4 regions of the Streptomyces sp. MCA2 genome follow, and region 2 is predicted to be linked to each of the others. Evidence: riboswitches for the same ligand, from Rfam matches in the RefSeq annotation. Region 2 holds a riboswitch; each other region holds the start of a gene.
The links. A riboswitch is a leader RNA that binds a small molecule or an ion and turns the genes downstream of it on or off. The one in region 2 is predicted to bind cobalamin.
Positions count from the first base shown of each region.

Region 1: linked by a shared signal. The riboswitch ahead of M8I34_RS02445 (CoA-acylating methylmalonate-semialdehyde dehydrogenase) and the one ahead of M8I34_RS31145 (cobalamin biosynthesis protein) in region 2 are both predicted to bind cobalamin.
Region 3: linked by a shared signal. The riboswitch ahead of M8I34_RS18270 (HoxN/HupN/NixA family nickel/cobalt transporter) and the one ahead of M8I34_RS31145 (cobalamin biosynthesis protein) in region 2 are both predicted to bind cobalamin.
Region 4: linked by a shared signal. The riboswitch ahead of cobN (cobaltochelatase subunit CobN) and the one ahead of M8I34_RS31145 (cobalamin biosynthesis protein) in region 2 are both predicted to bind cobalamin.

Region 1 is NZ_JAMJFM010000002.1:135,940-143,187, forward strand. Features, by position in the region: gene M8I34_RS02425 (enoyl-CoA hydratase) at 1-771, opposite strand, end outside; gene mmsB (3-hydroxyisobutyrate dehydrogenase) at 768-1,748, opposite strand; gene M8I34_RS02435 (enoyl-CoA hydratase/isomerase family protein) at 1,745-2,821, opposite strand; gene M8I34_RS02440 (acyl-CoA dehydrogenase family protein) at 2,818-3,963, opposite strand; gene M8I34_RS02445 (CoA-acylating methylmalonate-semialdehyde dehydrogenase) at 3,969-5,468, opposite strand; cobalamin riboswitch at 5,680-5,866, opposite strand; gene M8I34_RS41195 (hypothetical protein) at 6,062-6,184, shown strand; gene M8I34_RS02450 (oxidoreductase) at 6,445-7,239, shown strand.
Region 2 is NZ_JAMJFM010000048.1:7,386-14,633, forward strand. Features, by position in the region: gene M8I34_RS31135 (caspase family protein) at 1-2,275, opposite strand, end outside; gene M8I34_RS31140 (hypothetical protein) at 2,281-2,724, opposite strand; cobalamin riboswitch at 2,927-3,080, shown strand; gene M8I34_RS31145 (cobalamin biosynthesis protein) at 3,210-4,277, shown strand; gene M8I34_RS31150 (cobyric acid synthase) at 4,288-5,892, shown strand; gene M8I34_RS31155 (putative cobaltochelatase) at 5,972-7,248, shown strand, end outside.
Region 3 is NZ_JAMJFM010000019.1:125,908-133,155, forward strand. Features, by position in the region: gene M8I34_RS18265 (VOC family protein) at 1-271, shown strand, start outside; gene M8I34_RS18270 (HoxN/HupN/NixA family nickel/cobalt transporter) at 358-1,539, opposite strand; cobalamin riboswitch at 1,570-1,818, opposite strand; gene M8I34_RS18275 (alpha/beta fold hydrolase) at 1,889-2,737, opposite strand; gene M8I34_RS18280 (MarR family winged helix-turn-helix transcriptional regulator) at 2,734-3,417, opposite strand; gene M8I34_RS18285 (hypothetical protein) at 3,536-3,961, shown strand; gene M8I34_RS18290 (nucleoside/nucleotide kinase family protein) at 3,918-4,574, opposite strand; gene M8I34_RS18295 (class I SAM-dependent methyltransferase) at 4,743-5,948, opposite strand; gene M8I34_RS18300 (GNAT family N-acetyltransferase) at 6,225-6,803, opposite strand; gene M8I34_RS18305 (DedA family protein) at 6,936-7,248, opposite strand, start outside.
Region 4 is NZ_JAMJFM010000001.1:332,812-340,059, reverse strand. Features, by position in the region: gene M8I34_RS01560 (LCP family protein) at 1-205, shown strand, start outside; gene M8I34_RS01555 (CGNR zinc finger domain-containing protein) at 202-741, opposite strand; gene M8I34_RS01550 (DUF1876 domain-containing protein) at 1,125-1,397, opposite strand; gene M8I34_RS01545 (DUF4097 family beta strand repeat-containing protein) at 1,616-2,347, shown strand; gene cobN (cobaltochelatase subunit CobN) at 2,427-6,029, opposite strand; cobalamin riboswitch at 6,067-6,194, opposite strand; gene cobG (precorrin-3B synthase) at 6,361-7,248, shown strand, end outside.

The sequences.
Region 1 (7,248 bases), on a different contig from region 2:
CGGCCGCTTGTCGACGAAGGCGCTCATTCCCTCCTTCTGGTCCGCGGTCGCGAACACCGCGTGGAACAACCGCCGTTCGAAGCGGACTCCCTCGGTGAGGGTCGTCTCGAAGGCGCGGGAGACCGCCTCCTTCGCCATCATCGCGACGGGCAGCGACATCCCCGCGACGGTGTCGGCGACCGCGAGGGCTTCGTCGAGCAGGTCGTCCGCGGGGATGACCCGTGAGACCAGGCCGGCCCGCTCCGCCTCGGCGGCGTCCATGGTGCGGCCGGTCAGGCACATCTCCATCGCCTTGGCCTTGCCGACTGCGCGGGTCAGCCGCTGGGATCCGCCGATGCCCGGGATGACGCCCAGCTTGATCTCCGGCTGGCCGAACACGGCGGTGTCGGCGGCCAGCAGGATGTCGCAGAGCATGGCGAGTTCGCAGCCGCCGCCCAGCGCGAAGCCGGAGACGGCCGCGACCGTCGGGGTGCGCAGTTGCCCGAGCCGGTCCCAAGCGGTGAACCAGTCACTCAGGTACATGTCGAGATAGCCCTGAGGGGCCATCTCCTTGATGTCGGCTCCGGCCGCGAAGGCCTTCGCCGACCCGGTGAGGACGATGCAGCCGACCTCCGGATCCCGGTCCAGCGCTTCGGTTGCTGCGACGACCTCGGTCATCACTTCCAGGCTCAGTGCGTTGAGCGCCTTGGGGCGATGGAGGGTCACCAGGGCGGTACGGCCCTTGCCCTCGACGCGGATGGTCCCGTAAGCCGTCTCGTAGGGGTGGGTCATGCGAGGGTGCCTCCTTTGGTGTCTCCTTTCGTGTCGCTCCTGGGTTCGGCCCCGGGCTCGGCCCCGGACTCGACTCCCGGCTCGGCCACCACTCCGTCCCGCAGGGCCCGCAGGATCCCGGAGAAGTCCTCGTCGGCCCCGGCTCCCGCCGCATACGCGGCATACAACTCCGACGCCTTCAGGCCGAGTTCGGCACGCACGCCGCCCGTACGGACCGCATTGGCGGCCAGGCCGAGGTCCTTGGCCATCAGCGGCGCCGCGAAGCCCGGGAGATAGCCGCGGTTGGCGGGACTGCCGGGGACGGGTCCCGGCACCGGGCAGTTGACGGTCAGGGCCCAGCACTGGCCGGACGCGGTGGAGGCCACGTCGAAGAGCGCCTGATGGGACAGGCCCAGGCTCTCGCCGAGGACGAATGCCTCGCTGACGGCGATCATGGAGATGCCGAGGATCATGTTGTTGCAGATCTTCGCGGCCTGTCCGGCCCCCGCGGCACCGCAGTGGACCGCCTTCCTGCCCATCGCGGACAGCAGCGGCTCGGCCTCGGCGAACTCGGCCGCGCCTCCGCCCGTCATGAAGGTCAGCGTCGCCGCCTCGGCTCCCACCACGCCGCCCGAGACCGGTGCGTCCAATGCCCGGTGACCAGCAGCGATGGCAGCCTCGTGAGCGATGCGGGCGTCCGCGACATCGATGGTGGAGCAGTCGATGAACAGCGTGCCCGGCCTGGCTGCCGCCAGCAGCCCCTCGTCGCGGTAGAGCGCGAGGACATGCCGGCCCGCGGGGAGCATGGTGATCACCACGTCCGCGCCGGACGCGGCCGCCGCAGCCGATCCGGCGGCCTCGATGCCCGCCACCGTGGCACCCGCCAGAGACTCCGCCGCCAGGTCGTACCCGAGGACCCGGTGCCCGGCCTTCACCAGGTTGGCGGCCATCGGGCCGCCCATGTGGCCGAGGCCGATGAAGGCGATGACCCTGCTCACCACGGAACCTCCTGCGGGGAGTCGCCGGTGGCCAGGGTCAGTTCCCGGTCACCGAGCGGGGCGAAGAAGCGGGCCACGTCGTCGTCCGTCACCTCGGTGAGGGTGGCGGGCGTCCAGCGCGGCGTCCGGTCCTTGTCGATCACCTGCGCGCGGATGCCCTCCACCAGGTCCGGGGCGGACAGTGCCGCGCAGGAGACGCGGTACTCCTGTTCAAGGACTGCCTCCAGCGGTCCCAGGCCGCGCGCCTTGCGCAGTGCGGCCAGCGTGACCTTCAGTGCGGTGGGCGATTTGGCGAGCATCGATTCAGCTGCCGCCTTCGCTTCCGGGGCGCCGCTCCCGAGGAGCCGGTTCACGATCTCCTCGACGGTGTCGGCGGTATAGCTGTGATCGATCCACTCCTGGTGCGCGCCCAGTTCACCGGGGGGCGCCTCACCGACGAATGCGGGGAGTACGTCGGTCACCTCCCTCACGGCAAGGGCCTCGCTCAGTTCCGGCAGCCGGTGTGCCGGGACGAAGTGGTCCGCGAGCCCGCACAGCAGCGCGTCCGCAGCTCCCACGGCCGTCCCGGTCAACGCCAGATGGGTGCCCGACTGCCCCGGGGCCAGAGACAGCAGATAGGTACCGCCGACGTCGGGCACGAAGCCGATGCCGGTCTCCGGCATGGCGATCCGGGAGTGTTCGGTGACGATGCGGACGCTGCCGTGCGCCGAGACGCCGACTCCGCCGCCCATCACGATGCCGTCCATGAGGGCCACATAGGGCTTGGGATAGCGGGCGATCCGGGCGTTGAGCCGGTACTCGTCGCGCCAGAAGGCAGCCGAGGCGTCGCCGCCGCCTCCACGTGCGTCCTCATAGATCCCACGGATGTCACCGCCGGCGCACAGACCGCGCTCTCCGGCTCCGGTGATCACCACGGTCTCGACCGCCGGATCGTGCTCCCATGCATCGAGGGCCGTGGCGATCCTGTGCACCATCTCGTGGGTGAGGGCGTTGAGGGCCCGGGGCCGGTTCAGGGTGATACGCCCCGTGCGGCCCTCGACGGCCGCCAGTACGGTGTCCTCGTTTCCGCTCATCGGACGACCTCCGTGAGCCCGCGGGCCACGATGACGCGCATGATCTCGTTGGTTCCTTCCAGGATCTGGTGGACCCGAAGGTCGCGGACGATCTTTTCGATGCCGTACTCGCTGAGATAGCCGTAGCCGCCGTGCATTTGCAGTGCCCGGTCGGCGATGGAGTAGCCGGTGTCCGTGGCGAACCGCTTGGCCATGGCGCACAGCTGCGGCGCCTGCGGGTCGTCACGGTCCAGCGCGTCGGCGGCCTGCCGTACCAGGGCGCGGGCCGCGGCGAGCTCGGTCGCCATGTCGGCGAGCCGGAACCGGAGCGCCTGCGCGTCCAGGAGAGGAGCGCCGAACGCCTCCCGGTCGGCGAGGTAGGACAGGCTGCGGTTCAATGCGTTCTGCGCGCCGCCCAAGGAGCAGGCGGCGATGCCGAGGCGGCCGCCGTTGAGGCCCGACATGGCGATGCGGAAGCCCTCCCCCTCGGCCCCGAGCAGGCGGTCGGCCGGGATGCGTACGTCGTCGAGGATCACCTGCCGGGTGGGCTGCGCGTTCCAGCCCATCTTCTGTTCATTGGGCCCGAAGGACAGTCCAGGGTCGTCCCGTTCGACGACGAACGCGGAGATCCCGTCATGCCCTCCCCCGCCGGTGCGCGCCATCACGACATAGACCTGCGCCGCGCCTGCTCCGGAGATGAACTGCTTGACTCCGTTCAGGACGTAGTGGTCGCCGTCGCGTTCGGCGCGGGTGCGCAGTGCCGCGGCGTCCGATCCGGCGCCCGGTTCGGTCAGGCAGTAGCTGCCCAGCGCCTCCATGGAGCACAGATCCGGCAGCCGGCGGACGCGTTGCCCCTCGTCGCCGTACCGGTCGATCATCCAGGCGACCATGTTGTGGATGGAGAGGTAACCGGCGATGGACGGGCAGCCGGTCGCCAGGACCTCGAAGATGAGTGCCCCGTCGCTGCGGGTGAGGCCGGAGCCGCCGGATGCCTCGCGCACGTAGACACCGCCGAGGCCGAGGCCGGCGGCCTTGCGCAGGACATCGACGGGGAAGTGCTTGTCGCGGTCCCAGGCGACGGCGTGCGGCGTGAGGTGTTCCTCGGTGAAGTCGAGGGTGACCTCGGCCAGGGCGAGCTGGTCCTTGGTGAGAGTACTGTTCATCGGGCTCATCCCATCGTCGGGATGGTGAAGCTCGCGCCCTCCTTGACCCCGGAGGGCCAGCGCGAGGTGACGGTCTTGGTGCGGGTGTAGAAGCGGATCGCGTCCGGTCCGTGCTGGTTCAGGTCGCCGAAGCCGGACCGCTTCCAGCCGCCGAAGGTGTGGTAGGCGACAGGGACCGGAATCGGTACGTTGACGCCGACCATGCCGGTGTTGACGCGGCGGGTGAAGTCACGGGCCGTGTCCCCGTCCCGCGTGAAGATCGCCACCCCGTTGCCGTACGGATGCTCGCTGGGCAGCCGCAGTGCCTCCTCGTAGTCGGCGGCGCGCACCACACAGAGGACCGGGCCGAAGATCTCCTCCCGGTAGATCCGCATCGCGGGGGCGACCCGGTCGAAGAGCGAGGCACCCGCGAAGAACCCGTTCTCATACCCGGGGAGTGTGAAGTCGCGCCCGTCTACGACGAGTTCGGCTCCTTCGGTGACGCCGATGTCGACGTAGCGGCGTACCCGGTCGAGGGCGTCCCGGCTCACCAGCGGACCGAAATCGGCGTCCGGGTCATCGGAGGCACCGATCCGCAGCATGGCGATACGATCCTTGAGGCGGGCGACCAGGCGATCGGCGGTGTCCTCCCCCACGGGAACGGCAACGGAGATCGCCATGCAGCGTTCGCCGGCCGATCCGTACCCGGCGCCGATCAGGGCGTCGACGGTCTGGTCGAGATCGGCGTCCGGCATCACGATCATGTGGTTCTTGGCGCCCCCGAAGCACTGGGCGCGCTTGCCGTGCGCGGCGGCGGTGGCGTAGATGTCGGCGGCGATCGGGGTGGAGCCCACAAAGCCGACGGCTTGCACGCGGGGATCCGCAAGGAGCGTGTCGACCGCCTCCTTACCGCCGTTGACCACATTCAGCACACCGGGCGGCAGACCGGCCTCCAGGAAGAGTTCCGCGAGCCGCAGCGGTACGGACGGATCGCGCTCCGACGGCTTGAGGATGAAGGCGTTGCCGCAGGCGATGGCCGGCGCCGCCTTCCACAGCGGGATCATCGCGGGGAAGTTGAACGGGGTGATGCCGGCCGTGACACCGAGCGGACGGCGCAGCGAATGGACGTCTATACCGCCGCCCGCGTTGTCGGTGAATTCCCCCTTGAGCAGATGGGGGATCCCGGCGGCGAACTCGACGACCTCCAGGCCGCGCTGAAGGTCACCGTGCGCGTCGGCGACGGTCTTGCCGTGCTCGGCGGAGAGCAGCCGGGCCAGCGACTCCCGCTCCCCGTCGACGAGTTGGAGGAACTTCAGCAGGACCCGGGCGCGGCGTTGCGGATTCCACTCGCCCCACTCCTGCTGTGCCGACTCGGCGTCGGCGATTGCCCGCTCGGTGTCGGCCCGCCCGGCCAGCGGGACACGGGCCTGGACCAGGCCGGTGTTGGGGTCGTACACGTCGGAGAAGAGCCCCGACGTTCCCGGTGCATGCTTGCCGCCGATGAAATGTGTCAGTTCACGGACCATGAGAGCCTGCTCTCGTCAGGTGCGATCCGGGGATGGCACGGCAGGCCGCAGACCACACCCGGTGGGGTGCGCGTACGGGCAGGCCGTGGGACGCGAAGGCCGAAGAGCCGTCGCGGAACTAGGGGTTGGCGTGCGCCACCGCTTGCTCCGCCGGATCACCTGGGTCGTGGGTACGGACCGGTGCCATGCGTGTCTGCTCCATCCTCGTGGACAACACGGAACACCCCGCGGCCGGTATCCTGACTCCCGGATCAGCGCGCGCCCTCCGGCCTTCCCGACGGACTTCTCCGTCAGTGGCCTGTCCTGCTCGAAGAGCACACTTCCCGGTCACAGTGGCGGGACCGCGCCGGATTCACGCCGGCTTCCCTGCACCGCGGGCCTTGCCCACGAACATATAGTTGGACGTCCTAGTAAGTCCACCCCGCCCCGCCGCACCAGGGGACCCAGGCCGTTTCTTTCGGGTCGTCGTGCGGTCCAGATGTGGATGGTTGCGAGGTGGGGTGCTGCTTGGTGGAGGGTGGCGGTCTTGTCGAAGGCCGGCAGGCGGCCTCCGGCACGGCCCCGTCGTCTGCGGTTCGCGAACCGGTCTCCCGGTGGAGGCCCAGGGCACGACTACCTTCGGCACCAACCACCTCGACGGCGCACGCACCTCGGAACGCCTGATCGCCGATGAACTGGCCCACCAGTGGTTCGGCAACAGCCGACCCGGGCATTAGCTGATGTTCGACGACCGGCTCTACGAGAACACCCCCAGCCGGTGCTGCGTCAGGAGGTGTCCGGCGACCCCGCCGTCACGACCCGACCGCCGACGGAACCGTGAGGTCCCAAGGCCCCCGAAGGGTGCTGGTGGGCGGGAATCCTCAGCGCAGGCCGCGTGGCGACGGGGCTGCTCCGAAACGAGAGCGGACACTCACCCAGTACGACCGATTCAGACGCATTTATTCATGCTGGAAGCGTGACGCAGGAGGAGATCCCGGTGGAGCTGAACCTGACGGACAAGGTCGCCGTTGTCACTGGAGGCAGCAAGGGCATCGGGCTGGCCGTCACCGAGGCACTCGGCCGTGAGGGCGCGCGCGTGGTGGTCGGCAGCCGTACGGAAACCACTGAGCTGGCAGCCCTGCGCGAGCGATACGACGTCACCTTCCACTCCGTGGATCTGGCCGACGCCAACGGTGCCGACACGCTGGCCCAGGAGGCAGCAGACCGACATGGCCGGATCGACGTGCTGGTCAACAACGTCGGCGCCACCAACCCACGCTCCAGCTTCCTCGACGTCGATGACGCAGCGTGGACGCACGCCCTCAACATGACATTCCTGAGCGCGGTGCGCGCCAGCCGTGCGTCGTTGCCACACTTGCTGGCCCACGGCGAGGGCGCGATCGTCAACATCAGCTCGGTCAACGCCCGCCTGCCGTTCCCCATGGTGGTGGACTATTCAGCGGCCAAGGCCGCCCTGAGCAACCTCACCAAAGCTCTGTCGGAGGAGTTCGCTCCCCGTGGCGTCCGCGTCAACGCCGTCGCTCCCGGCCCCGTACGCACCCCGTTCTGGACTGCCCCCGGCGCCTTCGCCGACACCGTCGCGGCCAGTGCGGGCGGCACGGCACAGGAGGCCCTGGACCAGGTCGTACCCCAGCAGATGGGCATCTCCACCGGACGCATCACCGAACCCCAGGAGGTGGCCGACCTCGTTGCCTTCCTGGCCTCCCCGCGTGCCGGCAACATCACCGGCGCCGAATTCGTCATCGACGGAGGCCAGATCAAGACCACCTGACAGGGGCTC
Region 2 (7,248 bases):
GCGGGCTGCCCGCGATCCGCTCCAGCGCGGCCTTGCCCGGGGCGGGGTCGGCGCTGCCGAGCGGGACCAGCTCGCGTACCGCGTCACGGTCCTCGGGATGGGCGCGGTCCGGGAAGGTCCACAGGCCGTAGGTGTGCCGGGCGCCGACCAGTTCCACGGCGCGTCCGGCAGCGCTCAGCGCGATCGGGAGCTTGCCGCCGTCCGCCATGGAGGTGGAGGCGTCCATGAGGATCAGCAGCTGGCTGGACCGCTGCGCCTTGTCGTAGCCGTCCAGGACCCGGGAGACCTGTTCCGGGGCCGCGGTGAAGGGGACCGTGGCGGCGAGGGGGCTGACGTCCGCGCGGCTGTCGAGCAGCGGTGAACCCTGCCGCGGGCCGCTGTCCCGCACTCCGCGGTAGCCCTGCGCGGTCAGGGTGCGCTGGCCGCCGTCCCGGGCGCGAAGCCACTGCGCGAAGCCCGCCACGGCGGCCTGCCGCGGGGTGGCGTCCGTGGCGCCCTGCCAGTCGACGCGGACCAGGGGGTGGTCGAGCGCGGGGACGTTCGCGGGGTAGTAGGCGACGTAGCGGGCGCGCAGCGGGAGCGGGGCGTCCAGGGCCGGGCAACTGCCGGTGGCGCGGCCCAGGTTGTAGTCGGCGAGGGACTTCTCCGACACCAGGGGCGCGGACCTGGTCCGGTCGACGGAACCGGCGGCGTCGGTGTCGGGCCGCAGCGAACACAGCAGTTCGGTGCTGCCCGCGTACTGGCTGCCCGGGGCGGCGAGCCGCTCCTCGGCGTGCCGGGCGAGGGTGAGGTCGGGCGCGCCCGTTGCGGTGCCCGAGCCGTCGTGGGCGAGGTAGAGGCCGAGGGTGTGCAGCAGACCGGTGCCGGACAGCACGGGGCTCGGCCGCAGGAGCTTGAGGTCGTGGTGGGTGCTGTCGGTTCCGGCGAGCAGCTCCTGCCAGGAGGCGCCGGCCGGTTCGACGTCGTCCAGCCGCCGGCGCGCCGGGATGCCGACGACCAGGGGGGTGTAGGCGACCGGGGCGGCGTAGTGCAGGGTCGCGGGGGAGCCCGTGGCGGGCATGCCGCGGCGGGCCTCGTAGTAGTCGGCGGTGGATTCCGGGATCCAGATGTCGGGCTGCGGTCCCGGCCGGTGGAGGGGGTCGATGCCCTGGTCGCCCGGCCGCTCCTTGCCGGTGCCGTGTGCCTCGCCCTGCCAGCGGTCGGCGGCCGCGAAGCCCTGGTCGACCTGGTCCTTGGCGGCGGAGTACACGGTGATCTGGGCGCGCCGGCAGCCGTCGGGGAGGTCGCCCTCGCCGCTGAGGGGCCGGGTGTTGGCCTGGGACATCTCGTAGTCGAAGGCCGCCTGGCGCAGCGCGGGTTCGGCCTCGGGGGCGGTGAGCAGCCGCAGTTCGAGGGCGGGCGGGCAGGGCGCCGCGCCGTCCGCGAGCTGGAGCAGCACGACGCCCGTGGTGGCCGGGACGAAGATGATCGCCAGGATCAGCAGGAGTCTGGGCCAGTGCCGGAAGTACGACTTCAGCCAGCGGCGTAAGCGGATCCGCAGCGGGGTCGGCGGGCGGTCCTCGGGAGTGGCGAAGGACAGGATGACGTCGTCGACGGTGTTCTGCTTCGCCGAGCGCGGCTCCCAGACATCGCCCATCGGCGTCCGTTCACCGGCCAGTTGCTCGCGCAGTGCCCGGACGAGGTCCTCGAAGGTGACGAACCGCTTGCCGGGGATGCCCCGTTCCAGGGTCTGCACCAGGGCGCGGGTGAAGACGCTGCCCCCGGTGGGCTCCTCGCCGCTGAAGATACGGCGGTTGGGCTGCGCGGCCATCAGCAGCGAGGTGGGGTTGCGGCAGGAGTGGAAGGCCTCGCTCGCGTTGCCGGCGTAACAGCACTCCAGGACGATCACGATCCGGTCGGCCCGCGCGTTGTCCAGATAGGACAGCACGGTGTCCTGCCAGGAGACGGTCTTGTGACGCCGTTCCGAGGCGCCGACCATCAGTTGCAGATTGCCGCCGTCGCGGCCCACCCGGCCGTGGCCGGAGAAGTACACCAGCAGCAGCCCGCGCGCCTCCTGGACGACGGTGTCCAGCGCCTGTTCCACCTCCCAGGGCTCCTGAGGCCGGCAGGTGACGACCTCGCCCTTGGTGAACAGATCGGTGCCGGGGGCGAGCAGGGCCCGCTCCAGTTCCCGGGCGTTGTCCTTCACCGCGGGGAGCGGGCGCAGCGTGCGGTAGTCGTCGACACAGATCAGCAGCGCCCGGTTGACCTTGCCCCGTGCGTCGTATTCGGACATCCGGCTCAGTCCCCGGCGGTGCGGCCGCTCCCGTCTGCCGGGCTGCCGGGATCGGGGTGTTCGGGGGCCACGGCGCCCGGGCCCGCGTCGCCGAGCGCGCGCAGGTCCCCGTCGCCGCTCCCGACCGCGACGGTGGGCCGCTCGCCGGTGTCGCGTTCCTCCCGGCGCCGTCGCAGCCACTCCTGAAGGGCGATGGTGAGACTTTTGGTCATCTCGGCGGCGACGGCGCCGACGATGACCAGGATCAGGTCGTCGACGCCGACGGCCATGTCACCGGGGCCGTCGTCGCTCTCGTCCTGCGGCCGCGGGCGCAGCAGCCAGTCGTGGCGGCTCCGGTCCAGCCACGGTTCGCGCTCCAGCCACGCCTTGAGGTCCTCGATGTCCTGGTCAGGATTGTTCGTGCCCGTGATCCTGATACGGATCTCGTGGCGGTCAGCGCTCTGCGGCATCCCCCGGCCCCCTTCCGGCGGCCCCGTCGCCGCCGTGCACCAGATAGTGACGTGAGATCAGGGGCGGGGGCAACCGTCTGTGACGTGGCTGCCACGCTGTGGCGTGCGCCACAGCCCGTGCCACAGGACAGCGTCGCAGGTCAAGGGTGAGTTGACGGGCATTCGCGGGGCGTGGTGGACTGCCGGAGCCATTCGGCGACAGATGAGGAAGTCCGGTGAGAATCCGGCGCGGTCCCGCCACTGTCACCGGGGAGCGTTCCTCCAACGAAGGCCACGGTCCGCCTCGCGTACGTCCGATGACGTACACCGGGACTGGAAGGCCGGAGGACTCGCCGATCCGGGGAGCCAGGAGACTCTTGTCGCCGTCACGTCGAGCCAGGGCGCGGACCCTGAGTGAGGACATACCGCCATGCCCGGCCGCCCTGCCAGATCTCCACTGCCCGCTGCCGCAGGGGCCCTTCGAGGCATGACGGACGTCTGATCCGATGCGCGGCGAACACGCGGGATATGTGTGTGGCGCGGCCCTCGGCTTTCTCGCCGACCTGATCGCGGCGGACCCCCGGCGCGGCCATCCGGTGGCCGCCTTCGGCCGGGCCGCGGGCGCCGTCGAGCGCCGGCTGTGGCGCGATCACCGCGGATACGGGGCGGCGCATGCCGTGGTGTGTGCGGGCGGTGCCGCCGCCGGCGCCGCGCTGCTCCAGCGTGCCGTGCAGGGCGCTGCCGTTTCCCCGTCCCCCCTCCGCAACGGCGCCCGGGTCGCACTGACCGCGGCGACGGTCTGGGCCGTGCTGGGCGGCACCTCGCTCGGCCGGGAGGCGCGGGCCGTCGGCGGGGCGCTGACGGCGGGTGATCTGGACGTGGCACGGGAGCGGCTGCCGCATCTGTGCGGGCGCGATCCGCAGGCGCTGGACGGGCCGCAGATGGCCCGCGCGGTGGTGGAGTCGGTCGCCGAGAACACCTCCGACGCGGTGGTGGGCGCCCTCGTCTGGGGCGCGCTGGGCGGGGTGCCCGGCCTGGTGGCGTTCCGGGCGGTGAACACCCTGGACGCGATGGTGGGGCACAAGTCGCCGCGCCACCTCCGCTTCGGCTGGGCCTCGGCCCGGCTCGACGATCTCGCCGGCTGGCCCGGCTCCCGGCTGACCGCCGCACTGACCGTGCTCGCGGGCCCCGACCGGCGCGGTGCGCTGCGGGCCTGGCGGGCGGACGGCGGCGCGCACCCGAGCCCCAACGCGGGCCCGGTGGAGGCGTCGTTCGCGGGCGCGCTGGGCGTACGGCTGGGCGGCACGCTGGCGTACGGCGGGCGGGTGGAACACCGTCCGGTGCTCAACGAGGGGGCGCCGCCGGTCGCGGTGGCCGACATCGAACGGGCGGTGCGGCTCTCGCGCCGGGTGAGCGCGCTGGCGCTGGTGACGACGGTGGCCGCGCGGCCGGCGTTCGGCGCCGTGCGGCGGGCCCTGCTGCGTACGGCCCGCCCGTCCGCAGGTGCAGTGACGCGCAGGGCCGCGGGTGCGGTGGCGCGTACGGTTCACGACAGCCGGGGTCCCGGCGCATGAGGAGGACCCGGTGAACGGGCGGTTCAAGGCATCCGGAGGGGCCGTCGGCGGTGGCCTGTTGGTGGCCGGTACGACGTCCGACGCCGGCAAGAGCGTGGTGACGGCGGGCATCTGCCGCTGGCTGGCCCGGCAGGGCGTCCGGGTAGCGCCGTTCAAGGCGCAGAACATGTCGCTGAACTCGTTCGTCACGCGCGAGGGCGCGGAGATCGGACGGGCCCAGGCGATGCAGGCCGCCGCGGCGCGGGTGGAGCCGACCGCGCTGATGAATCCCGTACTGCTCAAGCCCGGCAGCGACCGCAGCAGCCAGGTGGTGCTGCTGGGGAAGCCGGTGGGTGAGCTCAGCGCGCGGGGGTACTTCGGGGAGGCCGGGGGGTCGTCCGCCGGGAAGGCGCTGTATGCCGGGCGCCGGGAGGAGTTGCTCGGCACGGTCACCGACTGCCTCCAGGAGCTGCGGCGGACGTACGACGCGGTGATCTGCGAGGGCGCCGGCAGCCCCGCCGAGATCAATCTGCGGCGTACCGACATCGTGAACATGGGCCTGGCGCGGGCCGCCCGTATTCCGGTGATGGTGGTCGGTGACATCGACCGTGGCGGGGTGTTCGCCTCCTTCTTCGGCACCACCGCGCTGCTGTCCAAGGAGGACCAGGCGCTGGTCGCCGGGTATCTGGTCAACAAGTTCCGGGGCGATGTGACGCTGCTGGAGCCGGGACTGGAGATGCTGCGCGGCCTCACCGGACGGCAGACGCTGGGGGTGCTGCCCTTCTCCCACGGTCTCGGCATCGACGAGGAGGACGGCCTGAGGGTGTCGCTGCGGGGCGCGGTGCGTGAGAGCGTGGTGACGCCGCCGCACGGCGCGGAGGTGCTGCGGGTGGCGGTCGCCGCCGTACCGCTGATGTCGAACTTCACGGACGTGGACGCGCTGGCCGCGGAACCGGGCGTGGTGGTGCGGTTCGTGGACCGGGCCGAGGAACTGGCCGACGCGGACCTGGTGGTGCTGCCGGGGACCCGGGGCACGGTCCGGGCGCTGGAGTGGCTGCGTGAGCGCGGGCTGGCGGACGCGGTCGCCCGGCGGGCCGCCGAGGGCCGCCCGGTGCTGGGCATCTGCGGCGGGTACCAGATGCTGGGCGAGCGCATCGAGGACGACATCGAGTCAAAGGCCGGCACGGTCGACGGGCTGGGGCTGCTGCCCGTACGGGTGCGGTTCGCGGCGGAGAAGACCCTGGCGCGGCCGGTCGGCGAGGCGCTGGGCGAGCCGGTGGCGGGCTACGAGATCCACCACGGGGTCGCCGAAGTGACCGGCGGGGACGAGGAGTTCATCTCCGACGGCCGGGGACGCGGCCTGGACGGCTGCCGGGCCGGCTCCGTATGGGGCACGCACTGGCACGGCTCGCTGGAGAGCGACAGCTTCCGGCGGGCCTTCCTGCGGCGGGTCGCGGCGGACGCGGGCCGGGCGTTCGTGCCCGCCCCCGACACCAGCTTCGCCACCCTGCGCGAGGAGCAGCTGGACCGGCTGGGCGATCTGATCGAGGAGCACGCGGACACCGCCGCGCTGCTCCGGCTGATCGAGGAAGGGGTTCCGGAGGGGCTGCCGTTCGTGCCTCCGGGAGCGCCATGACGGGTACGCAACGGAGGACCGCGACGGACGCAGAAGACGCAGCAGAGCAGCCGGCCGACGACCAGGAGGACGACACAGCATGACAACCGCTCACAACACGACTCCGCAGTACCCGTTCACCGCGGTGGTCGGGATGGACGATCTGCGGCTGGCGCTGCTGCTGAACGCGGTCAGCCCCGCGGTGGGCGGTGTACTGGTCCGCGGCGAGAAGGGCACCGCCAAGAGCACCGCCGTGCGGGCGCTGTCGGCGCTGATGCCGCATGTGGACGTGGTCGGCGGCTGCCGCTTCGCCTGTGCCCCCGACGCGCCCGACCCCGGCTGCCCCGACGGGCCGCACGAGACGGGTGCCGTCGAGGACCGCCCGACGCGGATGGTCGAACTGCCCGTCGGCGCCTCCGAGGACCGGCTGGTCGGCGCGCTGGACATCGAGCGGGCGCTGTCGGAGGGCGTGAAGGCCTTCGAGCCGGGCCTGCTGGCGGATGCGCACCGCGGCATCCTGTACGTCGACGAGGTCAACCTCCTCCACGACCATCTGGTGGACCTGCTGCTGGACGCGGCCGCCATGGGCGCCTCGTACGTGGAGCGCGAGGGGGTGTCCGTACGGCATGCGGCCCGGTTCCTGCTCGTCGGCACCATGAACCCCGAAGAGGGCGAGCTGCGGCCGCAGTTGCTGGACCGGTTCGGGCTCACCGTCGAGGTCGCCGCCTCGCGCGAGCCCGACCAGCGGGTGTCGGTGGTCCGGCGCCGGCTGGCGTACGACGCCGATCCGGCGGGCTTCGCGGCACGCTGGGCGGCCGAGGAGGACGAGCTGCGCCACCGCATCGCCGCGGCACGGGAGTTGCTGCCGGGCGTGACGCTGGGGGACGCGGCGCTGCGGCAGATCGCGGCGACCTGCGCGGCGTTCGAGGTGGACGGGATGCGCGCGGACATCGTGATGGCGCGTACCGCCACGGCGCTGGCCGCATGGGCCGGGCGGACGGACGTCCTGGAGGAGGACGTGCGGCAGGCGGCGCTGCTGGCGCTGCCGCACCGCCGGCGCCGTAACCCCTTCGACGCGCCCGGCCTGGACGAGGACAAGCTCGACCGCACGCTGGAGGAGTTCGGCGGGGCGGACGAGGGCACGGACGGCGAGGACGATCCGGACCCGGACGGGCCGGACGGCGGCCCCGACGGGGGCGGTCCGGACGGCGGCGGACAGCCGCCGCAGGACGGTGGGCCGGAGGAGGATCCCCGTACGGAGCGCCCCGAACTCCCGCACCAGCAGGAGCAGGAGGCTCCCCAGGCCCCCGACGGCCCCGAGGCCCCGGAGGCCCCCGAGCGGCAGGAGCAGCCGGCCGCTCCCGAGCAGTCCCAGGA
Region 3 (7,248 bases), on a different contig from region 2:
GGAGACCGGCACGCTCGGCGAACTCGTCGCGGCACATGCACGGCTCGTCGAGCGGGGCGCGCTGGTGGGGTCGAGTGATCACCTCGTCGCCAAGTCGCTGTACGCCAAGGACCCGGACGGCATCGAGTTCGAGGTGATGTGGCGGGTCCCGCGGGAGGACTGGCCGGGCCCGGACCAGCCGGACCGGCTGCTGCCCCTCGACCTGGCGGCGGCGCTGGAGCGCTGGGGGCCGGATCTGATGACGGGCGCGGCGGCCGGTTCGGCCACCTGACCGGGCAGCCGCGCCCGGGCGGCGGTACGGGCACGGGCGGTGATACGGGCGGCGGCTGCGTACGGGGCTGCTGGGGCTGAGGTGCCTCAGGCGCCCGGCGCGGCCTGCTCCACCTGCTCTGCCTGCTCCGCCTGCTCTGCCTGTTCCGTCGGCTCCGCCTGCGGCGTCGGCTTCGTTCGCGCCGCCCAGCGCTTCTCGACGCCGGCCAGTCGCCAGTACGCCAGCGCCGCGGCCCACACCACCACGAAGAGGCCGACGATGAGGAAGCCGACATTGTCGAGGTCGAGGCCGGAAATCCAGCCGGTGAGCGGGTCGTTGAGGGCGAGCTTGTCGTGCAGCACGGTCACCAGCTCGATCGTGCCGATGAAGAAGGCGACGGCGATCGACAGGCCGGTGATGGTGAGGTTGTAGTAGACCTTGCGCACCGGGTTGGAGAACGCCCACTGGTAGGCGAAGTTCATGAAGGTCCCGTCGAGGGTGTCGAACAGGCTCATCCCGGCGGCGAAGAGCAGCGGCAGACACAGCACCGCGTACCAGGGCAGGCCGGCCGCGGCGCCGCTGCCCGCCATCACCATCAGGGTCACCTCGGTCGCGGTGTCGAAGCCGAGCCCGAAGAGGAAGCCGAGCGGGAACATCTGGCCGGGACGGGTGATCGAGCGGGTGAACCGGCCCAGGAAGCGGTTCATGAAGCCGCGTGCGTCGAGGCGCTGTTCCAGCTCGGCCTCGTCGTAGTGGCCGTTGCGCATACCGCGGAAGACCCGCCAGATCCCGGCCAGCGCGATGAGGTTCAGGGCGGCGATGAGGTAGAGGAACGTACCCGAGATCGTCGTGCCGATCGTGCCCAGGATCTGGTGCGTACGGGATTCGTCGTTGAGCAGCGTGCCCGCGAGCTGGGCGCCGCCCGCCACCAGGGCCGCCATCGCGACGACGACACTGGAGTGCCCGAGGGCGAACCAGAAGCCGACCGACACCGGCCGCTTTCCGTCGGCCATCAGCTTGCGGGTGGTGTTGTCGATCGCGGCGATGTGGTCGGCGTCGAAGGCGTGCCGCATGCCGAGGGTGTAGGCGGTGATGCCGAGCCCGACACCGAAGACCTGGCTGCCCACGGCGTAGTGATGGGGGACCACGAGCAGGAAGAGCACGCCGAAGGCGACGACGTGCAGACCGGCTATGACGGCCATCAGGCCCGCGGTGCGGACGGTGTCCTGCCGGCGCCAGCGGAAAGCGGCGGAAGCAGGGGTGTTGCGGGTATCGGTGGACAGGGCCATCCGGCGGTCACGCTCCAGCACCTCGTGGATCAGTTCGTGAGATGCCGTGGCCGGTCTCCTGGCTTGGGGGTACCACCCTGCTCCTTGAGAGCTTGGGGGAGGGTGTACGCGTCCGCCCCCGCCTTCCCGGCCGCGGGCTGCGGTCAGTGGCGCCACCGGCGCGTCGTGCGCCGGTGGAAGGGGCGAAGACTCCCCGATCACAGTGGCGAGGGCCGCTCCGGACTGGGACCACACGGTCCGTCACCGGTCTTCCCGTACACCACGGCCCGGTCACTCTAACTGCCGCCCGGGAGGTGCGAGGTTCGCGGGGCCGGGCCCTGGGCGGTGGGCGATCGGTGGTCGCGGGGCGTCAGTACTCCAGGGCCGAGAGGAAGGCATGGAGTTCGTGGTCGAAGAGCGCGGTGTTCTCCAGATTGACCATGTGGGCCGCGCCCGGTATCCGGACTCTTCGGGCGCCGGGGACGGTCAGCGCTATCGCATGGGCGTTGGCGGAGATGTCGCTGCTGTCGAGGTCACCGTCGAACACGACCGTCGGCACCCGGATCTCGCCGAGGCGGTCGGCGGCGCCGACCTCAAGGGGCATACCGGCGCCCGCCCCGTCGGCATGCACCTCCACATTGGCCTCCGCCGAGGCGCGCATCCGCTCACGGAATCCCGGGTGCACCGCGGACGGTTCGCGATGCGGTCCGTCCACCCACATCCGCAGGAAGTGCTCGACATAGCGTTCCGCGCCGTCGGGGGCGCCGATCGCCGCCACCTGCGCCTTGATGTGCTCCAGGAGGAAGGGGTCGGTGAAGGCGCGGCCGCTGATCCCGGGGGAGGCGAGCGCGAGGGCCGTCACCCGGTCCGGGTGGGCTATGGCGGTGTCGAGCGCGACCCGCGCACCATGGGAGAGGCCGACGAGGACGGCGTCGGGGACATCGAGCGCGTCGAGCAGGGCGCACAGGTCGTCGTGGTTGGCGTAGTCGCCGGCCACGGTGGAGGACAGTCCATGGCCGCGGAAGTCGTAACGGATCGCGCGCAGGCCGGAGTTCACCAGCCAGGCGAACTGCTCGTCCCACATGTGCTGGTCGAGCATGCCGCCGTGGAGCAGCACCACCGCGGGGCCCGAGCCGGCCGTCTCGTAGAACAGCTCGCCGTCGTCGACCGGCACGATGCCGTTGTCGATCTCGGACCAGGCGGTGATTCCTCGGGTCATCTTGCGGGCCGTCCTTTGTGTACCTGATGCGGTGAAGCGGGCGTGATGCCATTGTCATCGCTATTGCCGTCACTGCCGCAACTGCCCTGACTGTCGCTTTCCTCCGGCGCACTGCGCGGGCCGTTCGCCAGATGCCGGAATTCCTCGCCGAGCCGGTCCAGTACATGCAGTGCGGTACGGACGTCCCCGGCGGGCAGATCGGCCAGCCGCCGGCGCAGCTCCGACGCCTCGAACGCCTGGATGCCGCCTATCGCCGCCGTGCCTTCGGCGGTGAGCCGGATCAGGGAGGAGCGGCGGTGTGCGGGGTTCGGGGCCGTCACGACCAGACCCAGCTCCGCGGCGTGGTTCACCCAGCGCTGCACCGGCTGCCGGTCGAGCCCCATGGCGCGCGCCAACTGCGGCACGGTCTGCGGGCCTTCGCTGCGCAGCGCGTCCAGCAGGGCGTGTTCGCCGGCCGTCATGCCCGTGCCCGCCAGCTCGTGCTCCACCGCGCGGACGACCGTGCGGTGCAGTGGCCACAGGCGTCGGATGACGCCGTACAGCAGGTCTTCGGCGGGCGTCGGATCCCCGCCGCCGGCACGCTCGGTATGGCTCGCGACGACACTCACGGCGTCCCCTTCGACATCCTCTTCGGCAACCTCGTCGACGCTCCCTTGCACATCCCCCTCAATGACACTCATGATGTCATGATGACATCGGCGATGTCGTTTGGGAAGAGGGTTGCCGCGGAAAGGAGTTGATGAGGCGGTGGGCATGACGGAGCCCGCTCGGACGGTGGACGAGAAAGGTGGACGGCCCATGAAGGTCGGTCTGTTGCGTGCGGTCGGGGTGGCCACGGCCGTGTACGGAGTGGCGGTGGCGGTGGCGCCCGATCTGCTGGCGCGGCCCTCGGGGCTGGTCGACGCCGAGGGGCGGACCGAGCCGGCGACCCGGACCTCGCTGCGCCCGCTGGCCTGGCGGGATGCGGTGAGCGGGCTGGCGATGGCGCTGGCGCCGGAGGGCCAGGCGCTGCGCACCGCCGCGTATGTGCGGATGGCGGCGGACTTCGGGGACGCCGTACTCCTCGGCGCGACGCTGCCGGGCCGCGACCGCAAGCTGAAGGCGGCCGCGGTGTCCGCGGGGTGGGGCGCGCTGTCGGTGGCCGGGCTGCTCGCCGGAAGACAGCGGCGGGGGAGCGGGGTTATGCGGTCGGCGGAGGTGGGGCCTCTTCGGGTGCGAAGGTGATGACGAGGTCGGCGCGGTCCCGAGTGGCCGCCACGACACGGGCGTTGGCCTCGTCCGAGGCGTGCACGAACCGCTCGGCTTCGGCGCGCGGACGACCGAAGCGCTCATGCCGGTCGACCAGCCGCCGGATCCGCTCCGGCGTGTCCAGCTCCACGTACCAGACCTCGTCGAGCAGCGCCCGGACCCGCGGCCACGGGGCGGATTCCAGGAGGAGGTAGTTGCCCTCGGTGACGATGAGCGGAATGTGGGGTGCCACGGGAATGCTGCCGGCGACCGGCTCCTCGATACGGCGGTCGAAGGCCGGGGCGTAGACGGCGGTGTCCGGCTCAGGGGAGCGCAGGCGCGCCAGCAGTGCGGCATAGCCGGCCGGGTCGAAGGTGTCCGGCGCGCCCTTGCGGTCCGTACGGCCCAGCCGGCGCAACTCCGCCTCGGCGAGATGGAAGCCGTCCATCGGTACGAGCGCCGCCTGCCCGGCCAGCTCCGCCACGAGGTGGGCGGCGAGGGTGGACTTGCCGGCGCCGGGCGGTCCGGTGATGCCGAGCAGCCGGCGCCGGCCGGGAGTCGCGGAGGCGGCGAGCCGACGGGCGCGGGAGAGGAGGTGCCGGGAATCCATGGTGCGTCCATCGTGCCTGAGGGGCGGGGCGCCGGCCGTACGCCCCCGGTCGGTGGCCAGGCCGGTGGCAGGCCGGGATGCTCAGAGGTACGGCAAAACGGGCGGGGCGGCCCCGAGGAGCGTGCCCTCAGGGGGACGGTCCTCGGGGCCGGACGGGCGGGGCATGCCCTACTGGAGAGACGCACCCCGGTCCGCGAGGCCCAGCCGCCACAGGGAGGTGACCTCGGCCGCGCGGGCCACATGCAGCGGGTCGGAGGTGTCGCGGGCGCGCGGATGGCGCGGGGTGATGTCGAGCCGGTCCAGGACCGTGAGGCCGGCCTTGGCGAAGGCGTCGAGGAGTTCGGCGTGCGGGCGCAGGCCGAGGTGTTCGGCCAGGTCGGAGAGGATCAGCCAGCCCTCGCCGTCCGGGGTCAGATGGTCCGCGAGGCCGCTCAGGAAGCCGTGCAGCATCCGGTTGCCCGGGTCGTACACCGCGTGCTCCACGGGGGAGGTCGGTTTTGCGGGCACCCACGGGGGGTTGCAGACGATCAGCGGGGCACGGCCGGCCGGGAACAGGTCGGCCTCGATCACCTCCACCTGACCGGCGACGCCCAGGCGTTCGGTGTTCTCGCGGGCACAGGCCAGCGCCCGCGGATCCTGGTCGGTGGCCACGACCCTGCGCACACCGCGCCGGGCGAGCACCGAGGCCAGTACGCCGGTGCCGGTGCCGATGTCGAACGCCAGCTCGTCGTGGGGCAGCGGCGCCTCGGCCACCAGGTCCACATACTCGCCGCGGGCCGGGGAGAAGACGCCGTAATGCGGGTGGATACGGTCGCCGCCGAGCGCCGGGATCTCGACGCCCTTCCTGCGCCATTCGTTGGCGCCGACGAGCGCGAGGAGTTCGCGCAGCGAGACGAGGGAGGCGGTCGGGTCCGGGCCCTCGGTGCCGTCTGCGGCTTCCGCTGCGGCTTCCGCGGCGGCGGGCTCGCCGGGGCCGTACGCCCTGGCGCAGGCCTCGCGGACGTCGGGGGCGCGGTGCAGCGGGACGGCGAGGGTCGCGTCGAGCGGAACCAGCAGCATGCCCAGGATGCGGGCGCGGTGATTCTGGGCGGCGCGGTGCACATGGAACGCCTGGGTGGCATCGGCGGGCGGCGCCTTGCGCGGGCGGCGGTCGATGCGGCGGGCCAGCGCCGTCAGCAACTGGCGGGCGTTGTGGAAGTCGCCGCGCCACAGCAGCGCGGTGCCCTCGCAGGCGAGTTTGTAGGCGTCGTCGGCCTTCGTCCGGTCGTCCGCGATGACGATGCGGCGGGGTGGCGGGGCGCCGTTCTCGGAGCGCCAACGGGCGGAACGGGCCTCGTCGGCCTCGGTCCATTCGACGACCGGCGGTTGGTTCACCGAAATGTGCCTCGCGTGTGGGTTCGGGCCCGTCCCAGGGGTGCCGCGGCGCGGCGCCGGTCCGGCGCCGGGGCACGGTGAGGCGCTCGCAGGAGTCGGTGGGCGGGGTGGTGTGACGGTTGACTTTACTCCGGATCGGGACCGCCCCTGGCCGTACCGTCGGCAGCACGGGCCGGACCGGGCCAGGTCGGCGCAGGCCGGATGGGCGCAGGCCGGACCGGCACGGCGCAGCGCCGAGGCCTGGAGGGCCCGAAGCCGGGCAGGGCGGAGCCGGCGTCAGGCGATGCCGAACGCCGCGGCGTAGCGCACCGTGCCGCGCGGGGGCAGGGAACCGTCCAGGGGCAGCGCCATGAAGGCCTCGTCCGGCCAGGGCTGTGGGGGCAGGATGCCGAACCGGTCGGCGGCCGGTGCGAAGCCGAAGCGTGGGTAGTACGGCGGATGGCCGAGCACGATCGCGGTCCGCTCACCGGCCGCCCGCGCGGCCTCCAGGAGCGCCCCGATCACCGCACTGCCGGCACCGCACTTCTGGTACGCGGGGAGTACCGCGCACGGGGCGAGCGCGACGGCCGGGACCGTGCCGACATGACAGCGCGTCAGCAGGGCATGGGCGGCGGGCGTGCCGTCCGGTGCCTCGGCGACGTAGGACAGGCCCGGCAGCCAGGCCGCCGGGTCATGGCGCAGGGCATCGACGAGGTCCGCCTCGCCGGCCGTCTCGAAGGCGGCGAGGTTGATCCGGCGGACGGCCGGCACGTCCTCGGCGGCTTCGGGGCGGGGGTGCCAGGTGGCGGGGACCGGGGCGCGCGGCGCGCTGTCGCCGGTGGCGTGCGGGCCGTTGCTTTCGTGGGTGCCGCTCATGCGCTTCATCGTCGCACCGGGGTCCGACAACCGGCCAAGGGTTTTCGCCCCGCCGTGCGGGGGCGGCTGTCCGGGGCCGCGCCTGCCGGCGGCCGCTCCTCCGGACGCCGGGCGGGCGACGGTCCCCGGCCGTCAGTGCGCCGTGCGGCGGTCCGGGCGGCGCATCAGGAAGGCGGCGGCCGACCCGGCGGCGAAGAGGGCGATGACGGAGAGGGCGGTGCCCACCCAGGACGTGCCGAGCCAGTGCCCGCCGAAGTAGCCGAGGCTCACGCTGTAGGCGGCCCAGGCGAGACCCGCGAGTGCGGACCACGGGAGGAACTCGCGGACCGTACGGTGCGCGACGCCGGCGCCCAGGCTGACCACGGAGCGCCCGGCGGGTGCGAAGCGGGCCAGCACGACGATGCCGCCGCCGCCTCGCGTCAGCGCCGCGCCCAGCCGTTCCTGC
Region 4 (7,248 bases), on a different contig from region 2:
GCGCAAGCTCGGCTTCACGGTCGTCGCCACCGGCAACGCCCCGGCGACGGACAGGACCACCGTCACCTACCCGGCGGCGCTCAAGACACAGAGCGCGGTCCTCGCCTCCCGTCTCCCCGGCACCAAGGCCACGGAGTCGGCCGGGGCGGCACCGGGCGCGGTGACGCTGACGATCGGGCCGGATTTCCCGGCGGACATGCCTTAGAAAGGTCCTCTAAGGCTTGCGGGCCGAGTGCGGGAACGATGGCGCATCACTGCTTCGGTGTTCCCGCAGCGTGCTGTGCAATACCGCCGTTGCCCGTTCCTGGACGTGTCCACATAGGCCCGGGAGCACCCGGAGCGCAGGCATCGGCCGAGCCTCGCTCCCCCTTCCCAGCACAGGACGAAGGCAAGGCCGCCGGCGGTGACCGCCTTGACCCGGGAGAGCAGATCGGCCGAGTCGGGCACGAAGTGAAGATGGGGCTGAAGCCCGTCATGGGTGGTCACCCATGGGCGAATCGTCGCCGCCGCCAGCAGGTCGTTCACCGCTGAGCACTGCTCGGCGGGGTCGCCGGAACCAAAAGCGCGGGCCAATTGGTCTCGCCAGCGTCGAAAGCCGTCCACATCGGCCGCGACGACTTCCGGGTGACGAATCCCGTGCGCCTCGAACAGCTGCTGAATGCTCGTGGCGCTCATCTCGGGAAGATTGATCAAATCGGCCGACAGCACGGCCCCGAGACGCCCGTAATCGTTCTGCTTCACGTGGCCTTCTCCGGCGTTACGCGACCCCTCGGTGCGCGGGCAGGCGATGTCCCCCCGGGCTCACCTGGATCAGCTGAATGTCGGAGCGGGCAACGAACCAGCCCCTGGTGTGGCACCACAGGTACCGCACCATGCCCTCGGATGTGGAGTGTTCTGATACCGGCCGGCAGGAATCGGAGGAGAGGCCACATGCGGGACACCACCACGATTCACCCGGCAGATCTGGGATTCGCGCCATGTCCGCCAGGGTGCGGTCATGGGTCAAATACATTCAACCATTACATCTGCGGCACGGACCGGGCTCAGCGGACGGCCCGCGCGAGACGGGCACGACGCCCTTCACGAGCCCGCCCGCCGGACGGCGGCCGCTGCGCCGACGTCCCTCAGACGCGCAGCCGTTCCACCGGCCGGGCCGTGTGCACCTCGATGTCGTGCGCGGCCCGTTGCAGCAGCTGGTGGCTGAGGTCGGACATCGCCCGCGCCACCGCCAGCTCGTCCCCGATGGCCGGGACGTTCTCGTCGGCGGGGTTGCAGCGTGCCGCTCCCTCGCCGACCATCTGTCCGCCGTCCTTGCCGCGCAGCCTGGCCTCGGCCCGGACCTCGCTGTCGGTCTCGGTGATGCTGATCTCGGCGTTCCATGTCTTCGTGGCAGTCACCGGAAGCCTCCTCGTCCGCCCCCATAAGCAGCCCATGTACCGCCCCCACAAAAATCCTCGCACCGGCCTCCGCGGCCCGCACCTGGGGCACACCACACCTCGGTCCGGGGGATTTCCCCATGGTGGGGCCGTACCCGCCGCCCTAGCCTCGTCGTGGCGGGGAAGCGGGCGGGGGAGCCCCCTCGCCGCACCAACTACCGAGCTTTCCGGGGGAATTCATGCGCAAGCGCGTCCGCTACATCGGGGTCCTCGCGATGGCCGCCGTCGGGGCATGCGGCATCAGCGCCTGCGGAGTGCTGCCCGGCAAGACCTTGAAGGACGACGCCGAGGTGTCGAAGAAGATCACGGCCATCCGGCTGGACAGCACCTCCGGCGGCCTCACGGTGCACGGCGGCAAGGGCGGCGGCAGGGTCTCGGTCCACCGCTCGGTGCGGTACCACGGCGAACGGCCCGAAGGGGACACACACCGGATCGAGGACGGGGTGCTGGTGCTCGGCGGCTGTGGCGAGGACTGCTCGGTGAACTACACGGTCGAGGTGCCGAAGGGCATCCCGGTCAGCGGTGAGACCTCGTCCGGGGCGGTGGATCTGAGCGGGGTGGGCCCGGTGAAGGTGACCACCAGCTCCGGGGACATCGACCTGGACGGGGTCGCCGGCGCGGTCGACGCACGGACCTCCGACGGCCAGATCACCGGACGCGGCCTGTCGGGCAGGCGCATCACGGCGCAGACCTCCAACGGGGAGATCGATCTGACCCCGGCCGTCGCCCAGAACATCCGGGCGCGGACGTCCAACGGCACCATCACCCTGCAACTGCCGAAGGGCCCGTACCGCGTCGCCGCCCAGACCAGCAACGGCGACAAACACCTGGGCATCGCCCAGGACCCGGCGGGACGCTTCCAGCTGGACCTGACCACCAGCAACGGGGACATCACCGCAAAGCCCGTGTGATGCCGCGGCATCACACGGGCCCGGGAGAGCGCTGACCAGGACGGCATCCCGCCCCGGCCGGGGCGGCGCGGCCCCTGCGTCAGTCCTCCCCCTCCAGCTCCCCTTCGGTCTCCAGGAACGCCTGGCGCAGCGCCGCCAGCGTCTCCGCGTCCGGCTTCTCCCACATGCCGCGGGACTCGGCCTCCAGGAGGCGCTCGGCGATGCCGTGCAGCGCCCAGGGGTTGGCCTGCTGGAGGAAGTCGCGGTTCTCGGGGTCGAGCACGTAGGTCTGGGCGAGCTTGTCGTACATCCAGTCGGCGACCACGCCCGTGGTGGCGTCGTAGCCGAACAAGTAGTCCACGGTCGCGGCGAGTTCGAAGGCGCCCTTGTAGCCGTGGCGGCGCATCGCCTCGATCCAGCGGGGGTTGACCACCCGGGCGCGGAAGACCCGGGAGGTCTCCTCGACGAGGGTGCGGGTGCGGACCGTCTCGGGACGGGTGGAGTCGCCGATGTACGCCTCGGGGGCCTTGCCCTTGAGCGCCTTGACCGTGGCGACCATGCCACCGTGGTACTGGAAGTAGTCGTCGGAGTCCGCGATGTCGTGCTCGCGGGTGTCGGTGTTCTTGGCGGCGACCGCGATGCGCTTGTAGGCGGTCTCCATCTCGTCCCGGGCCGGGCGGCCCTCCAGACCGCGGCCGTAGGCGTAGCCGCCCCAGACGGTGTAGACCTCGGCGAGGTCGGCGTCGGTGCGCCAGTCGCGGGAGTCGATCAGCTGGAGCAGACCCGCGCCGTACGTCCCCGGGCGAGAGCCGAAGATGCGGGTGGTGGCGCGCCGCTCGTCGCCGTGCTCGGCCAGGTCGGCCTGGGAGTGGGCGCGCACGAAGTTGGACTCCGCGGGCTCGTCCAGGCCGGCGACCAGCCGTACGGCGTCGTCGAGCAGGCCGATGACGTGCGGGAACGCGTCCCGGAAGAAGCCCGAGATGCGCAGCGTGACGTCGACACGGGGGCGGCCGAGCTCGGCGAGCGGGATCGGCTCCAGTCCGTTGACCCGGCGCGAGGCGTCGTCCCATACGGGGCGGACGCCCAGCAGGGCGAGGGCCTCTGCCACGTCGTCGCCGCTGGTCCGCATCGCGCTCGTGCCCCACAGGGACAGCCCGACCGACTGCGGCCAGTCGCCGTTGTCGGAGCGGTAGCGCTCCAGGAGCGAGTCGGCGAGGGCCTGACCGGTCTCCCAGGCCAGACGGGAGGGAACGGCCTTGGGGTCGACGGAGTAGAAGTTACGGCCCGTCGGCAGAACGTTGACCAGGCCACGGAGCGGGGATCCCGAGGGGCCCGCCGGGACGAAGCCGCCGTTCAGCGCGTGCACGGCGTGGTCGATCTCGTCGGTGGTGGCGGCGAGGCGCGGGACGACCTGGCGGGCGGCGAAGTCGAGGATGTCGGCGACCGCGGACGAGTGCCCCTCGGCGACAGCGGACACCGCCGCCGGGTCCCAGTCCGCGTCCTCCATCGCCTGGACCAGGCCGCGGGCGGTGGCCTCGGCCTCGTCGGCCGTCGTACGGGTCGCGGCGGACTCGTCGAGACCGAGTGCCTCGCGCAGACCGGGCAGGGCGGACGTACCGCCCCAGATCTGGCGGGCGCGGAGGATGGACAGGACGAGGTTGACGCGGGCCTCACCGGCCGGGGCGCCGCCCAGGACATGCAGACCGTCGCGGATCTGGGCGTCCTTGACCTCGCACAGCCAGCCGTCGACGTGCAGCAGGAAGTCGTCGAAGCCGTCGTCGTCCGGGCGGGCCTCCAGGCCCAGGTCGTGGTCGAGCTTGGCGGCCTGGATCAGCGTCCAGATCTGGGCGCGGATCGCGGGCAGCTTGGCCGGGTCCATGGCGGAGATCGCCGCATACTCGTCGAGCAGCTGCTCCAGGCGCGCGATGTCGCCGTAGGACTCGGCGCGGGCCATCGGCGGCACGAGGTGGTCGACGAGGGTGGCGTGCACCCGGCGCTTGGCCTGGGTGCCCTCGCCGGGGTCGTTGACCAGGAAGGGGTAGACGAGCGGGAGGTCACCGAGGGCGGCGTCCGGGCCGCAGGCCGCGGACAGGCCCGCGTTCTTGCCGGGCAGCCACTCCAGGTTGCCGTGCTTGCCCAGGTGGACCATGGCGTCCGCGCCAAAACCGCCGTCGTCCGCGGAGGCCGCGATCCAGCGGTACGCCGCCAAGTAGTGGTGCGAGGGCGGCAGATCGGGGTCGTGGTAGATCGCGATCGGGTTCTCGCCGAAGCCGCGCGGCGGCTGGATGAGGATGAGGAGATTGCCGCGGCGCAGGGCGGCCAGCACGATGTCGCCGTCGGGGTTGCTGCTGCGGTCGACGAACATCTCGCCGGGCGGCGGCCCCCAGTGCTCCTCGACGGAGTCCCGGAGCTCCTGCGGGAGCGTGGCGTACCAGCGCTTGTAGTCGGCGGCCGGGATACGGACGGGGTTACGGGCGAGCTGCTCCTCGGTGAGCCACTCCTGGTCGTGGCCGCCGGCCTCGATGAGGGCGTAGATCAGCTCGTCACCGTCGCCGGACACCAGGCCGGGAACCTCTTCGGTGCCGAAGTCGTAGCCGTCGGCCTGAAGGCGGCGCAGCAGGGCGACGGCACTGGCCGGGGTGTCCAGGCCGACCGCGTTGCCGATCCGGGAGTGCTTGGTCGGGTACGCGGACAGCACCAGCGCGAGGCGCTTCTCGGCGGCCGGGATGTGCCGCAGCCGGGCGTGCCGGACGGCGATGCCGGCGACCCGGGCGGCGCGCTCGGGGTCGGCGACGTACATCGGCAGACCGTCCTCGTCGACCTCCTTGAAGGAGAACGGGACGGTGATCAGCCGGCCGTCGAACTCGGGGACCGCGATCTGCGAGGCGGCGTCCAGCGGCGACAGCCCCTCGTCGTTCTCCTCCCAGGCGCTGCGCGGCCCGGTCAGGCACAGGGCCTGGAGGATCGGTACGTCGAGGGCGGCCAGCGCGCCCGCGTCCCAGGACTCGTCGTCGCCGCCGGCGGAGGCCTCGGCGGGCTTGGTGCCGCCCGCGGCGAGAACCGTGGTGACCAGGGCGTCGGCGGCCCGCAGCTCCTCGATCAGCTCCGGCTCGGGGGCGCGGAGGGAGGCGACGAACAGGGGCCGGGCGCGGCCGCCCGCCGCCTCGATCTGCTCGCACAGGGTCCGTACGAAGCCGGTGTTGCCGCTCATGTGGTGGGCGCGGTAGTAGAGCACGGCGACCAGCGGGCCGGTCTCGTTGCGGGCTTCCCACTCCAGCGGGCCCCAGGACGGCGCCGGGGCCGGCGGGTCGAAGCCGTGGCCGGTCAGCAGCACCGTGTCGGAGAGGAAGCGGGCGAGCTGGTCGAGGTTGGCGGGCCCGCCGTGCGCGAGGTAGGCGTGCGCCTCGGCCGCGATGCCGACCGGGACCGTCGACTGCTCCATGAGCTGGGCGTCGGGGGCCTGTTCACCGGTGAGCACGACGACCGGCCGGTGCTGGTCCTCGGCGAGCAGCACCTCCAGGCCCTCCTCCCAGGCACGGATGCCGCCGAGGAGGCGTACGACGACGAGGTCACAGCCCTCCAGCAGCGCGGGCAGTTCGGCGACATCGAGCCGGGCGGGGTTGGCGAGCCGGTACGGCACGGGACCCGTGGCCGCGCGGGCGCTGAGCAGGTCGGTGTCGGAGGTCGACAGCAGCAGAAGCATGCGAGCGCAGGCCTTCCTCGGGGTGTCCGCGCCCCGGGTGGTCGTAAGGACGGCGGGAGTTCCTGGCTCGCCCGGCGGTTTCCGGGTTCACAGTGGCGGGACCGCGCCGGATTCTCACCGGGCTTCCTCCCTAGGGCCGTAGGACCCTGCGCCGTCGCTGGCGTCGGTGGGCCAGCCGACCCACCGACCTGCATAGTAAGGGCTGTGGACGGCCGAGGTAAGCGGGCCTCCGGGCAGGCCGGACCGGTGCGGGGGCGCGCACGCCGCGGGCCGGGCGCCTGGCCGGATCCGGCCCGGATCGGCGCCCGCCCCCGTGGGTATGCTCGCGGCCATGCCGCCCTCCCCCTCGACACGGCCCCAGGCCGCCGCACCGCCGCTGCGCGACCGCGGTGACGCCTGCCCGGGAGCGCTGCGGCTGCACCGGGCCGCCGACGGCCATCTCGCCCGAATCCGGCTGCCCGCCGGAGATCTGACGGTTCGTCAGGCTGCTGCCCTGGCCGATGCCGCGGACCTGCTCGGCGACGGCCATCTCTCCCTCACCTCCCGCGGCAACGTCGAGCTCCGCGGCCTCGCGGAGGGCTGCGGCGGCCGGCTCGCCGCGCTGCTGCGCGACGCCGGCCTGCTGCCCTCCGAACGCCATGAACGCATCCGCAACATCCTCGCTTCCCCGCTGGCCGGACTGGACCGCCACACCCCTTCTGACGTGCGACGGTGGGCCCGTGAGCTGGACGCGCTGCTCTGTGCGAGCGAGTCCGCGACCGCCCTCTCGGGCCGTTTCCTGTTCGTGCTGGACGACGGGCGGGGCGATGTGGCGGCGCTCGGCGGAGATGTGAGCTTGCTCGCAGAAGCAGAAGCAGACGCAGAACCGGGAGCGGCCGGGGACCGGTCCGGCCCGGCGGGCGGCGCCCTGCTGCGGGTCGGCGACGATCCGGCGGCGCTGCGGATCGCAGGACCGGACGCTCCGCGTGCCGCGCTCGCCGCCGCCGAGGCCTTCCTGACCGCCGCCGCGGCGAGCGGCAGCGGCGCCTGGCGGGTCCGCGAACTCCCCGACGGACACGGCCTGACGGCCCGGGACGTGGCGGCGGCACTGCGGTCGGCGGGCATCCGGGCCGCTTTTGTGCCCGAGGCTCCCGCACCCGGCACCCGCACCTCCCCGCCGTACGCGGACTCCGCCGCCCCCGGCATCGTCGAGGGCCCCGACGACGACCGCGCGCTCTCG